One region of the Planococcus massiliensis genome, then DNA from elsewhere that is predicted to be linked to it. Evidence: riboswitches for the same ligand, from Rfam matches in the RefSeq annotation. Region 1 holds a riboswitch; the other holds the start of a gene.
The links. A riboswitch is a leader RNA that binds a small molecule or an ion and turns the genes downstream of it on or off. The one in region 1 is predicted to bind lysine.
Positions count from the first base shown of each region.

Region 1 (4,713 bases):
ATGAACGGATTGGAATTCAATGGACTATCGCCGAAGCAGCTTGATTTATTCGATGGAGGGTTTTGATGATCTTTCTTTTGATCGCGCTTGTCGGTTTGCTTTCGGGTATCGTCGGAGCGCTAATCGGCCTTGGAGGCGGCGTTATTTTAGTGCCGGCGATGCTTTTTCTCGGAACTTCGTTCGCCTTTTTTCCGGAACTTCCGCCTCAGAAAATTGTCGGGCTATCTGTGATCATGATGATTTTCACCGGCCTGTCCTCTACGCTTTCTTATATGAAAGTCAAGACAGTGGATTACCGGAGCGGCCTGCTCTTTTTTGCCGGCAGCGCACCGGGGACGATTATCGGTGCTTTTGTCAATAAAGGATTGGATCTTCCTTCATTTCAATTGTATTTCGGTATTCTATTGGTTTTTCTGGCCTTGTTATTATTGGTGAAAGACCGGTTAAAAGCGGTCCATTGGTTTGTGCAAAACGGCCGAAATTTCACTTTCCGGGATTCGATGAACAAGGAATATGTATACGGCTATCCTGTGTGGTTTGCGCTGCTATTAACGTTTGGCGTAGGCTTTGCCTCCGGCTTATTCGGCATTGGCGGCGGATCGATCATGGTGCCGGCCATGATTCTACTGTTCTTATTTCCTCCCCATGTGGCGGTTGGGACTTCGATGTTCATGGTGTTTTTATCGGCCATTGTCAATTCCATCACCCATCTTTCGCTTGGCAACGTTCCATGGCTTTATACGCTGGCAGTGGTGCCAGGAGCCTATGTCGGGGCAAAAATAGGAGCCGCATGGAATAAAAAAGTGGATTCCGGGACACTCGTCGTTATTTTGCGGATTGCTTTGTTGGTTTTAGGGCTCCGGTCTGTTTACGAAGGAATATTTAGTTCTTAAAGAGGTGTAAGTCATGGGTGAAACCCTTCACATTTATCATACAAACGATGTGCACAGCCATTTTGCAAATTGGCCGCGCATCCGGTCATTACTGAAAGAGCGAAAGCGCTGGCACGAAGAAGCGGGAGATTTTTGCCTAGTCCTGGATATTGGCGACCACGTGGACCGCTCGCACCCTTTCACCGAAGGAACTTCCGGTAAAGGGAATATCGAATTGCTGAACGGCGCAGGCTACGACGCTGTGACCATCGGCAATAATGAAGGCATCACCTTGGCGAAAGAAGAGCTCAATTCGCTTTATCTGCAAGCGGATTTTGAAGTCATTGTGGCGAATTTATTTGATTTGGATGGCAGCCGCCCAGAATGGGCAAAAGCTTTTCATGTAATGGAAACAAAGAGCGGGATAAGGCTGGCTTTGGTCGGGGCTACAGCCGAATTCACGCCGTTCTATCGGCGTTTGGGATGGACAGTGACCGATGCGAAGGATTCAATTGTTCAAGCCGTTGAAACGGTTAAAGATCAAGCGGATTTCATCATCTGCCTGTCTCATCTCGGCATAAAAGAAGATGAACAGCTAGTGGAGTTATGTCCGGAAATCGATGTTTTGCTTGGCGCACACACCCACCACATTTTCCATGAAGGGAAAGTAATAGGGGATACATTGCTTGGAGCGGCAGGCAAATTTGGCATGTACATCGGCCATATCGCGGTCGATTTAGAAACCGGCGCCAAAGAAGCGGATTTAATCGAAACAGCTTTGCTTCAAAGTGTAGAAGAAGATTTTGATGATTTGCTCATTGCACAAGGCAAAGAACAATTGAATGATCCAATTTTCTACAATGAACAGGTACTGGATGCAGACTGGTTTAGGGACTCGAAACTTGCTGAGATGTTTGGGGAAGCGATGATTGAATTTTCAGGTGCGGATTGCGCCATCTTCAATGCAGGCCTCTTTATGGAAAATATGCCGCTCGGGACAGCGACGCGCTACGATTTTCATAAGATGCTGCCGCATCCGATCAATCCTTGTTTAATCGAATTGACAGGCGCCGAGCTGAAAGAAATTTATCTGCAATCGTTGAATGCCGATTGGCCGAAAATTGAATTGAAAGGGATGGGTTTCCGGGGAGCGGTTTTCGGCAAAATGATCCGCATCAATCTGTCCATGGAGAATCGGCAATTATTCATCGGGGAAATTCCAGCGAATCCAGACCAAACCTATAAACTGATCACTTTGGATATGTTCACGTTCGGCTATTTTTTCCCGTCCTTGAAACGCGCTCCGAAAAAATACTTTATGCCTGAATTCCTGCGGGATGTATTTAGCCAATATTTCAGAAGCAAAACGTTAAAATGAAAGAATATTCGAACTTGAAACACAGTTGATTTTGTCTTAATTATGGGCTATGCTAACTAAGAAATAAATTATATCGATGGGTAGAGGCTGCGGAATTTATCAGTACGGTGCGCGAGTTTGACAACGTTGAACGCATCTGAAAGGAAATTTTGCCGAAGTTCTTTTTTCACAGTCAATGGAAAAAGTGCTGGGGTCATTCTGAAGAAGAATGGCACTGTCATTTGCGTTTTGCGCAAATGAAGAGCTACAGGGATGTTTGATGTTTGATCACACAGACGAATTGTAGAAGGCTGATTGTACCCTTGGGGAGACAATCAGCCTTTTTTCTCTTCCATCCTACTAAAAAAGGAGGATTTTTTCATGGAGAATACGATTTTCTCAATTTTGCCGCCAATTATCGCCATTGCGATGGTATTATTGACGCGGCGCGTACTGTTGTCCCTTGGAGCAGGGATTATCGCGGCAGCATTTATTTACACTTCATTTGCGCCGGTAGCGGCATTAAAAGAGCTCTACATGTCTTTTGCGATTATTTTTTGGGACGGGGGCTTCAATGCTTATAATGTATTCATTATTCTTTTCTTGCTACTTTTAGGAGTCATCACCGCTTTTGTCAGCTTGTCTGGCGGAAGCCACGCTTTTGCGGAGTGGGCATCTACTCGGATTAAATCGAGAAGAGGCGCTAAGGTGGTAACAGTAATTTTAGGGATTGTCATTTTCATTGACGATTATTTCAATGCCCTGGCAGTAGGGCAAGTTGCCCGTCCGATTACGGACCGTTATAAAGTATCACGCGCGAAACTCGCTTATTTTATCGATTCGACAGCTGCGCCTGTCTGTGTGGTGTCGCCTGTATCGAGCTGGGGCGCTGCCATTATCGGTATTGTAGCTACCATATTAGCGGGCCAAACTTATGTTGAGTCCTCCGCTCTGGAAGCTTTTATATGGATGGCGCCAATGAACTTCTACGTGGTCGCTTCCCTAGCCATTGTCTTTTTTGTAGCCATCCGCGATGTGGATTTTGGTGAAATGAAAAAGCATGAGAAGCTGGCAATTACGAAAGGCCAATTGTTCGATCCGGCTAAAACAATTCCGGGCGAAATGAAAGAGGAATTTCCAAGCCATTCCCATGGCCGGGTTCTTGATTTATTGTTGCCGATCTTGGTATTGGTTGCCGGAACAGTCGGGGCTATGATTTGGACGGGTTACCAAAACTCAGATCAGGTTTTTGATATCTGGCTGATTTTCGAAAACACGGACGTTCCGGCCTCATTATTAGTGGGCGGAGGCCTCGGGGCTTTAACTTCCATTCTTCTCTATCTATTGCAGATGCGAAAAAATGAAACAGCGACAGCCGGTTGGGTAGGAAAAGGAATTTTCGCTGGAATCAAATCGATGATTGGAGCGGTTCTGATCCTTGTATTCGCATGGTCATTGACGTATTTGATTGGCAACCTGGAAACGGGACAGTATTTGGCGGATGTAGTGACGGAAGCAAATATGCCGACTTCCATCTTGCCGGTCTTGCTTTTCTTGCTGGCAGGTGTCATGGCTTTTTCTACCGGTACTTCTTGGGGATCATTCGGTATTTTGCTGCCGATCGCAGGGCAAATCATGTCTCAAGCTGAACCGGAATTATTATTGCCGACGTTGTCAGCAGTTTTAGCTGGCGCTGTATTCGGCGACCACTGTTCGCCGATTTCTGATACGACGATTTTGTCTTCTACAGGAGCTGGGAGCAACCATATGGACCATGTCGTTACTCAGTTGCCATACGCGATTACAGCTGCAGTAATTGCGGCAGTAGGGTATATTGTCATAGGTTTTACCAATTCCCTTTTGCTGGCTTTAGGAGTGGTAATTGTTATTTTAGCGATATTATTCGTTGTTTGGTCAAAACGTACAATCTTGTCAGAAAAACATGGGAATATAAAGTGATTGCAAAAGCAGGGAAAAACTTTCTCTGCTTTTTTATTATTCCAGAAATAGCTTTAATTAAAAAAACGAGAAATTATCTTTACTTTGGCAAACTCCCTCGTTATACTATTTTTAGATTAGCAATAATCTGAAAATAAACAAACTTCCTATTTTTCTGTAAGAAAATTGGAAGGATACTAAGGGGGAAGAGAGATGGAACGTTCGCAATGGGGTACGCGCGCTGGATTTATCATGGCGGCTGTCGGCTCGGCGGTAGGTTTAGGGAACATTTGGCGTTTTCCATATGTTGCCTATGAAAATGGTGGAGGAGCATTCTTTATACCGTACTTATTCGCTCTGTTAACCGCAGGGATACCAATTCTTATTTTGGAATTCACCATTGGCCATAAATACCGGGGATCGGCACCGCTATCGTTCTTCAGAATGAGCGGGAAGAAATTGGAATGGATGGGATGGTGGGCTGTTTTTGTATCATTCGTCATATCCGTCTACTATGCAGTGATCATTGCATGGGCAATGCGGTAC
Region 1 covers NZ_CCXS01000001.1:2,270,205-2,274,917, reverse strand. The annotation lists gene BN1080_RS11330 (DUF72 domain-containing protein) at 1-66, shown strand, start outside; gene BN1080_RS11325 (sulfite exporter TauE/SafE family protein) at 66-893, shown strand; gene BN1080_RS11320 (bifunctional metallophosphatase/5'-nucleotidase) at 907-2,250, shown strand; lysine riboswitch at 2,324-2,505, shown strand; gene BN1080_RS11315 (Na+/H+ antiporter NhaC family protein) at 2,611-4,188, shown strand; gene BN1080_RS11310 (sodium-dependent transporter) at 4,381-4,713, shown strand, end outside.

Region 2 (4,713 bases), 1.8 Mb from region 1:
CCTAATTTCCCCTCGCGCGCTGCGTGAAAAGACTGTCTATTTCAATAATGAATCACATTGCTGAAAATATCAATGCCGGACTCTTCAGTTCTTCAATTTTCCTCGCTTTCCCGTTACAGGCCTTTGGCGTTGAATGTATCGCCCGCTTCCAGGTTTCCGGCTTTAAATCCTTTATAGAACCAGGTTTTGCGCTGTTCAGAAGTGCCGTGCGTAAAACTTTCAGGCACGACGTAGCCGCGCGAGCGCTTCTGAATTGTGTCATCGCCGACCGCACTGGCAGCCGTCAACGCTTCATCCAAATCCCCTTCTTCCAGCAGGTCCATGCCTTGCGCATGATGGGCCCAGACTCCTGCGTAATAATCGGCTTGAAGTTCCAACTTCACTTGCAGCTTATTATATTCCTCTTCACTCAGTTGATTTCTGAGCGGCTGCACTTCCTTCATTACGCCGAGCAGGTTCTGCACATGATGGCCGACTTCGTGGGCAATCACGTAAGCCATTGCGAAATCACCGGGTGCTTGGAACTGATTCTGCAGCTCTTCATAAAAACTGAGGTCAATGTACAATTTCTGGTCTCCCGGACAATAGAACGGACCGACTGCTGCTCCCGCTGTTCCGCAAGCTGAATTTACGCTGCCATCGAAAAGCACTAAGGTCGGCTCCACGTATTCCATGCCTTCCTCTTCAAAAACCTGCGTCCATACCGTTTCCGTATCCGCCAGGACAACCGCCACAAAATCGGACAGCTCCGCTTCCTGCTCCGTCTCCACATAAGGTTCATTCGTCTGGGTTCCGCCAGAACCAAGGCCGTCCAATACCGCTCCCGGATCACCGCCAAGAAACGCCACAAGCAGCACAATCAGCAAACCGCCGATTCCGCCTCCGGCAACTAATTTTCCGCCGCCTCCCGAGCCTCTCCGATCCTCTACGTTTCCACTCGCTCTTCTACCTCGCCACTTCATCAAACCACTCCTTAAACAGCCTCTTTCTTCCGTTATACCCACATTTACAAGTTTTCAAATCAATACTCAGAAAGCCGGTATACCAAGAAGCGTTCCCGAAAATCCTTTCCGGAAGCAGGCAATTCCATCTCTTCAGCCAGTTCAAATGGCGTCCAATGCACCAAGTAATCAATAAAGTCATCCGAAGGAAAAAAGAGGATCAAGTCGATCTCCCTTGTTTTTTGTTCATAGGATTCCAGAATATTGTTCAAAACGCTGATGAAAATCTGGACTGAAAAAGGATTAAAAAAATAGAATTTATTGTCCGCCGGCTGAATGCGGTAATCTTGTGCCAGACACTGGATAAACTGGATTTTACCTGCTGTTTTCCATTTCTTTTCATAGGCCATCAAATTTTCCAGCGCCTGTCCATGAAAATGGGGATTCATTTCGACGCCAACAGTTTTTGCCCCGAAGCGGTGGTGAAGGTAAAAATTCAAACGCCCTTTTCCGCTTCCAAAATCGACGATGCGATCCGAATCAGCTAAGCTGTACCGGGCAAATAATTGATCAAGAAGCGCGTAAGGCGTCGGTTCATATCGATGATGGTGAACCGATTCGGGAAAATCATGCTGGATTTCCGAGGTCTGTATATGCAATTCTTTGTCCCGGCGCTTTTCTTCTTCCATACTGATCTCCTCCTTTTTTCAAAAAGCATTCCACATGGCTTGCAAATTCCTATTTTTTTTGATATGGTCTAGCTAATTCAATATTTTCTTGCCCGATTATTCCGGGTGAGGATAGAGGAGCAAAGACCATCAGTACGCTTACCGAGGAGTATGGGATCCGTTGACGTATGCTGAAAGGGGAATTTGCCGAAGCGATGAAAGGCTCATAACCGCCATCGCTGGTTCTGCATTGAAAAAATGCTGGACTGTCATATAGGAAACTATATGGAGGGCTATCTGACACAAAGAAACAAAAAGCATGACATTGTTTCTATGGCAGCAACGAGACCCTCGTTGCTGCTTTTTGTTTGTTAAGGACCAACCCGTTAACCGCTGAAAGCAAACTAAAAAATGAGAAAAGGGTGGTATGATGAATTTCGGACAAGTAGTAACAGCCATGGTGACGCCATTTGACGCACAAAGCGATATAGATTTCGGGGCAACACAAAAATTGGTGGAGCATTTAATTGCGAACGGCACCGATGCATTGGTGGTGGCCGGAACGACCGGTGAGTCCCCTACACTATCGACAGATGAAAAAATTGCCTTATTCGAATTTGTCGTTAAAACCGTGAACGGCCGAATTCCAGTAATTGCAGGAACCGGCTCCAATGACACACGGGCTTCCATTGCATTGACGCGGGCCGCAGAAGAAATGGGCGTGGACGGCGTGATGCTGGTGACTCCATATTACAATAAGCCTTCCCAGGAAGGCATGTTCCAGCATTTCCATGCGATTGCGGCTTCAACCCGCCTCCCGGTGATGCTTTATAACATTCCTGGGCGCAGCGTTGTAAATTTGTTGCCGGAAACCACTATTCGCTTGTCGGCTATCGACAATATTGTCGCAATTAAAGAAGCGAGCGGCAATCTGGACGCCGCAGCAGCCATCATTGAAAACACTCCAGCGGATTTTGCCGTCTACAGCGGTGATGATGGCCTGACCGTGCCGATGCTTTCGATCGGCGGCCAAGGAATCGTCTCAGTGGCAGCCCACGTTATCGGAAATGATATGCAGGAAATGATTACGCTTTTCAAAGGCGGCAATGTCCAGGAAGCAGCAGCGCTGCACCGGAAATTATTGCCGGTCATGCATGCGTTGTTTGCGGCGCCAAATCCAGTGCCCGTTAAAACCGCGTTGAACTTAAGCGGCGTTGAAGTCGGCAGCGTGCGTTTGCCGATGGTCCCGTTAAATGAGCAGGAACTATCCGCACTCCAACAAGTGCTGGCAGAAAGCCCGGCCAACCTTTCTAAACTATAAAAACCTGGCCCTTTCAAAGCAAAACTGCTGAAGCAACTATCGCTTCAGCAGTTTTTTTATTGATTGTCTGTAAGTTTTTTAAACGTCTGTTTTAAACTGCCTCCAAGCGACAGCTCGCTAATGTCGATTCCCAAGCTGATGATGGTCTGGGCAATTTCCGGCCGGATGCCGGTCAGCATGCTGTGCACTCCGATCAGCTTCAGCGACTGCGTCACCCGGATGATTTGTTCCGCTACTACCGCATCGACTTTTACAACGCCTGATAAATCCAGGATCAAGGTGGAAATTTTTAACCGGCTCGCTTCCATTAACGTCTTTTCCAAAATGTACTGGGCCCGGTCGATATCAATTTCGCCAATCAGCGGCAAAATCGCAATTTGGTCATTTACAGGAACAACCGGTGCAGATAATTTCATAAATTCATCGTGCGCATCTTTCAGGCTCTTTTGATAAGAATGGATATAGGCGAAACTGTAAGAATAAGCGGCATGGTCTAACAGAGTATGGAAATACTCCATAATTTCAAACAGGCGTTCAAGCTTGATTTGATTTCGCATCGCTTCCGTTTTAATGAGTTTGCCGATATGTTTTCGGTAAAGAGACGTCTCTGCCAAGGCCGCATCAAGCGCCATGTTCTGGTCTAGAAAATAATTGCCGGTTTTTTCTCCCCACATAGAAATTTCATCATAAGCTGTTTGCGGATCCAAAAAATGTTCAAATGATTGGGCCAGCAATCCGATAAAACCAGCACGGAATTCAGTGACTGCATCAATAAAGCTGGCGAGTTGTTCTGCTTCTTCAAAACTGATGTTTTTCGAAACTTCTTCCTGTATCAATTCAGCAATGACATACCGTTCTTCTTCCACCCGACTGCCAAGCATTTTAATTTCTTTATCCATCCAGATCCCCCACGGTTTTCGCTATTGTTTTGAATTTATTATAACCGCCTTTAGGGGCTCCGGCATACTGCAATTCCAAATTAAAAAGCAAATTTTTTCGCTGCCGCCAAACCACCGGCAGCTGCTAAACATTCTGCGCTCTGCTCAAAGAGCCGTCACCCGGTTGCGCCCGCCTTTTTTGGAAGCATACAGCGCTTCATCGGCACGGGTATAAAGGGTAACTTCGTCGTCCTTTTCAGAGAACGAAGCCATTCCGATACTGACGGTGATCGGAGTATGCGCCCATTCATCCATTTCCACGCGCCGCCGGATCTGTTCGGCAAGATTCAGTGCCTGGTCTTGTTCAAACCCGGGCAAAACGATAAAGAATTCTTCTCCGCCTAACCGGGCCACTATGCCGAAAGCCTCCGCCTCTTCTTTCAGCTTGCCCGCTAATTCCTGGAGCACAAGATCTCCAGTATGATGTCCGTATGTATCGTTGACTTTCTTGAAATAATCAATATCAATAATCAAAGTCGTAAGAGGCAAACCTTCCTTTGCCCGCCCCAGCAAGTTATCCATTTCTTTTTCCAGGTAACGCCTGTTCTTTAATCCTGTCAAAGCATCCGTATCCGCTTGCTGCTTCAGGCCGCCGTTAAGTTTTTCAAGCTCCAATTGCTTCGCTTCCACTTCTGCAAGCAGCTTTTGGAGACGCGCGTTGGCTTCCGCCGATTCCTGATTGATCTTTTCTGCTTGTTTCTTCGCCAAAAGAAGTTCTTTCTCATACTCGCCGCGAATCGTCATCTCAATCATTGCACATTCGAAAAATCCGTTGCGCTCGATGCTGTTCATTAAAACAGGAATTGGACCTCGTTCACTTTTGATCATTAAGGACATTTCAGTGA
Region 2 covers NZ_CCXS01000001.1:450,644-455,356, reverse strand. The annotation lists gene ypfJ (KPN_02809 family neutral zinc metallopeptidase) at 114-962, opposite strand; gene BN1080_RS02300 (SAM-dependent methyltransferase) at 1,022-1,630, opposite strand; lysine riboswitch at 1,735-1,913, shown strand; gene dapA (4-hydroxy-tetrahydrodipicolinate synthase) at 2,040-2,930, shown strand; gene BN1080_RS02290 (STAS domain-containing protein) at 2,987-3,829, opposite strand; gene BN1080_RS02285 (GGDEF domain-containing protein) at 3,974-4,713, opposite strand, start outside.
Region 2: another riboswitch for lysine. It lies ahead of dapA (4-hydroxy-tetrahydrodipicolinate synthase); the one in region 1 lies ahead of BN1080_RS11315 (Na+/H+ antiporter NhaC family protein).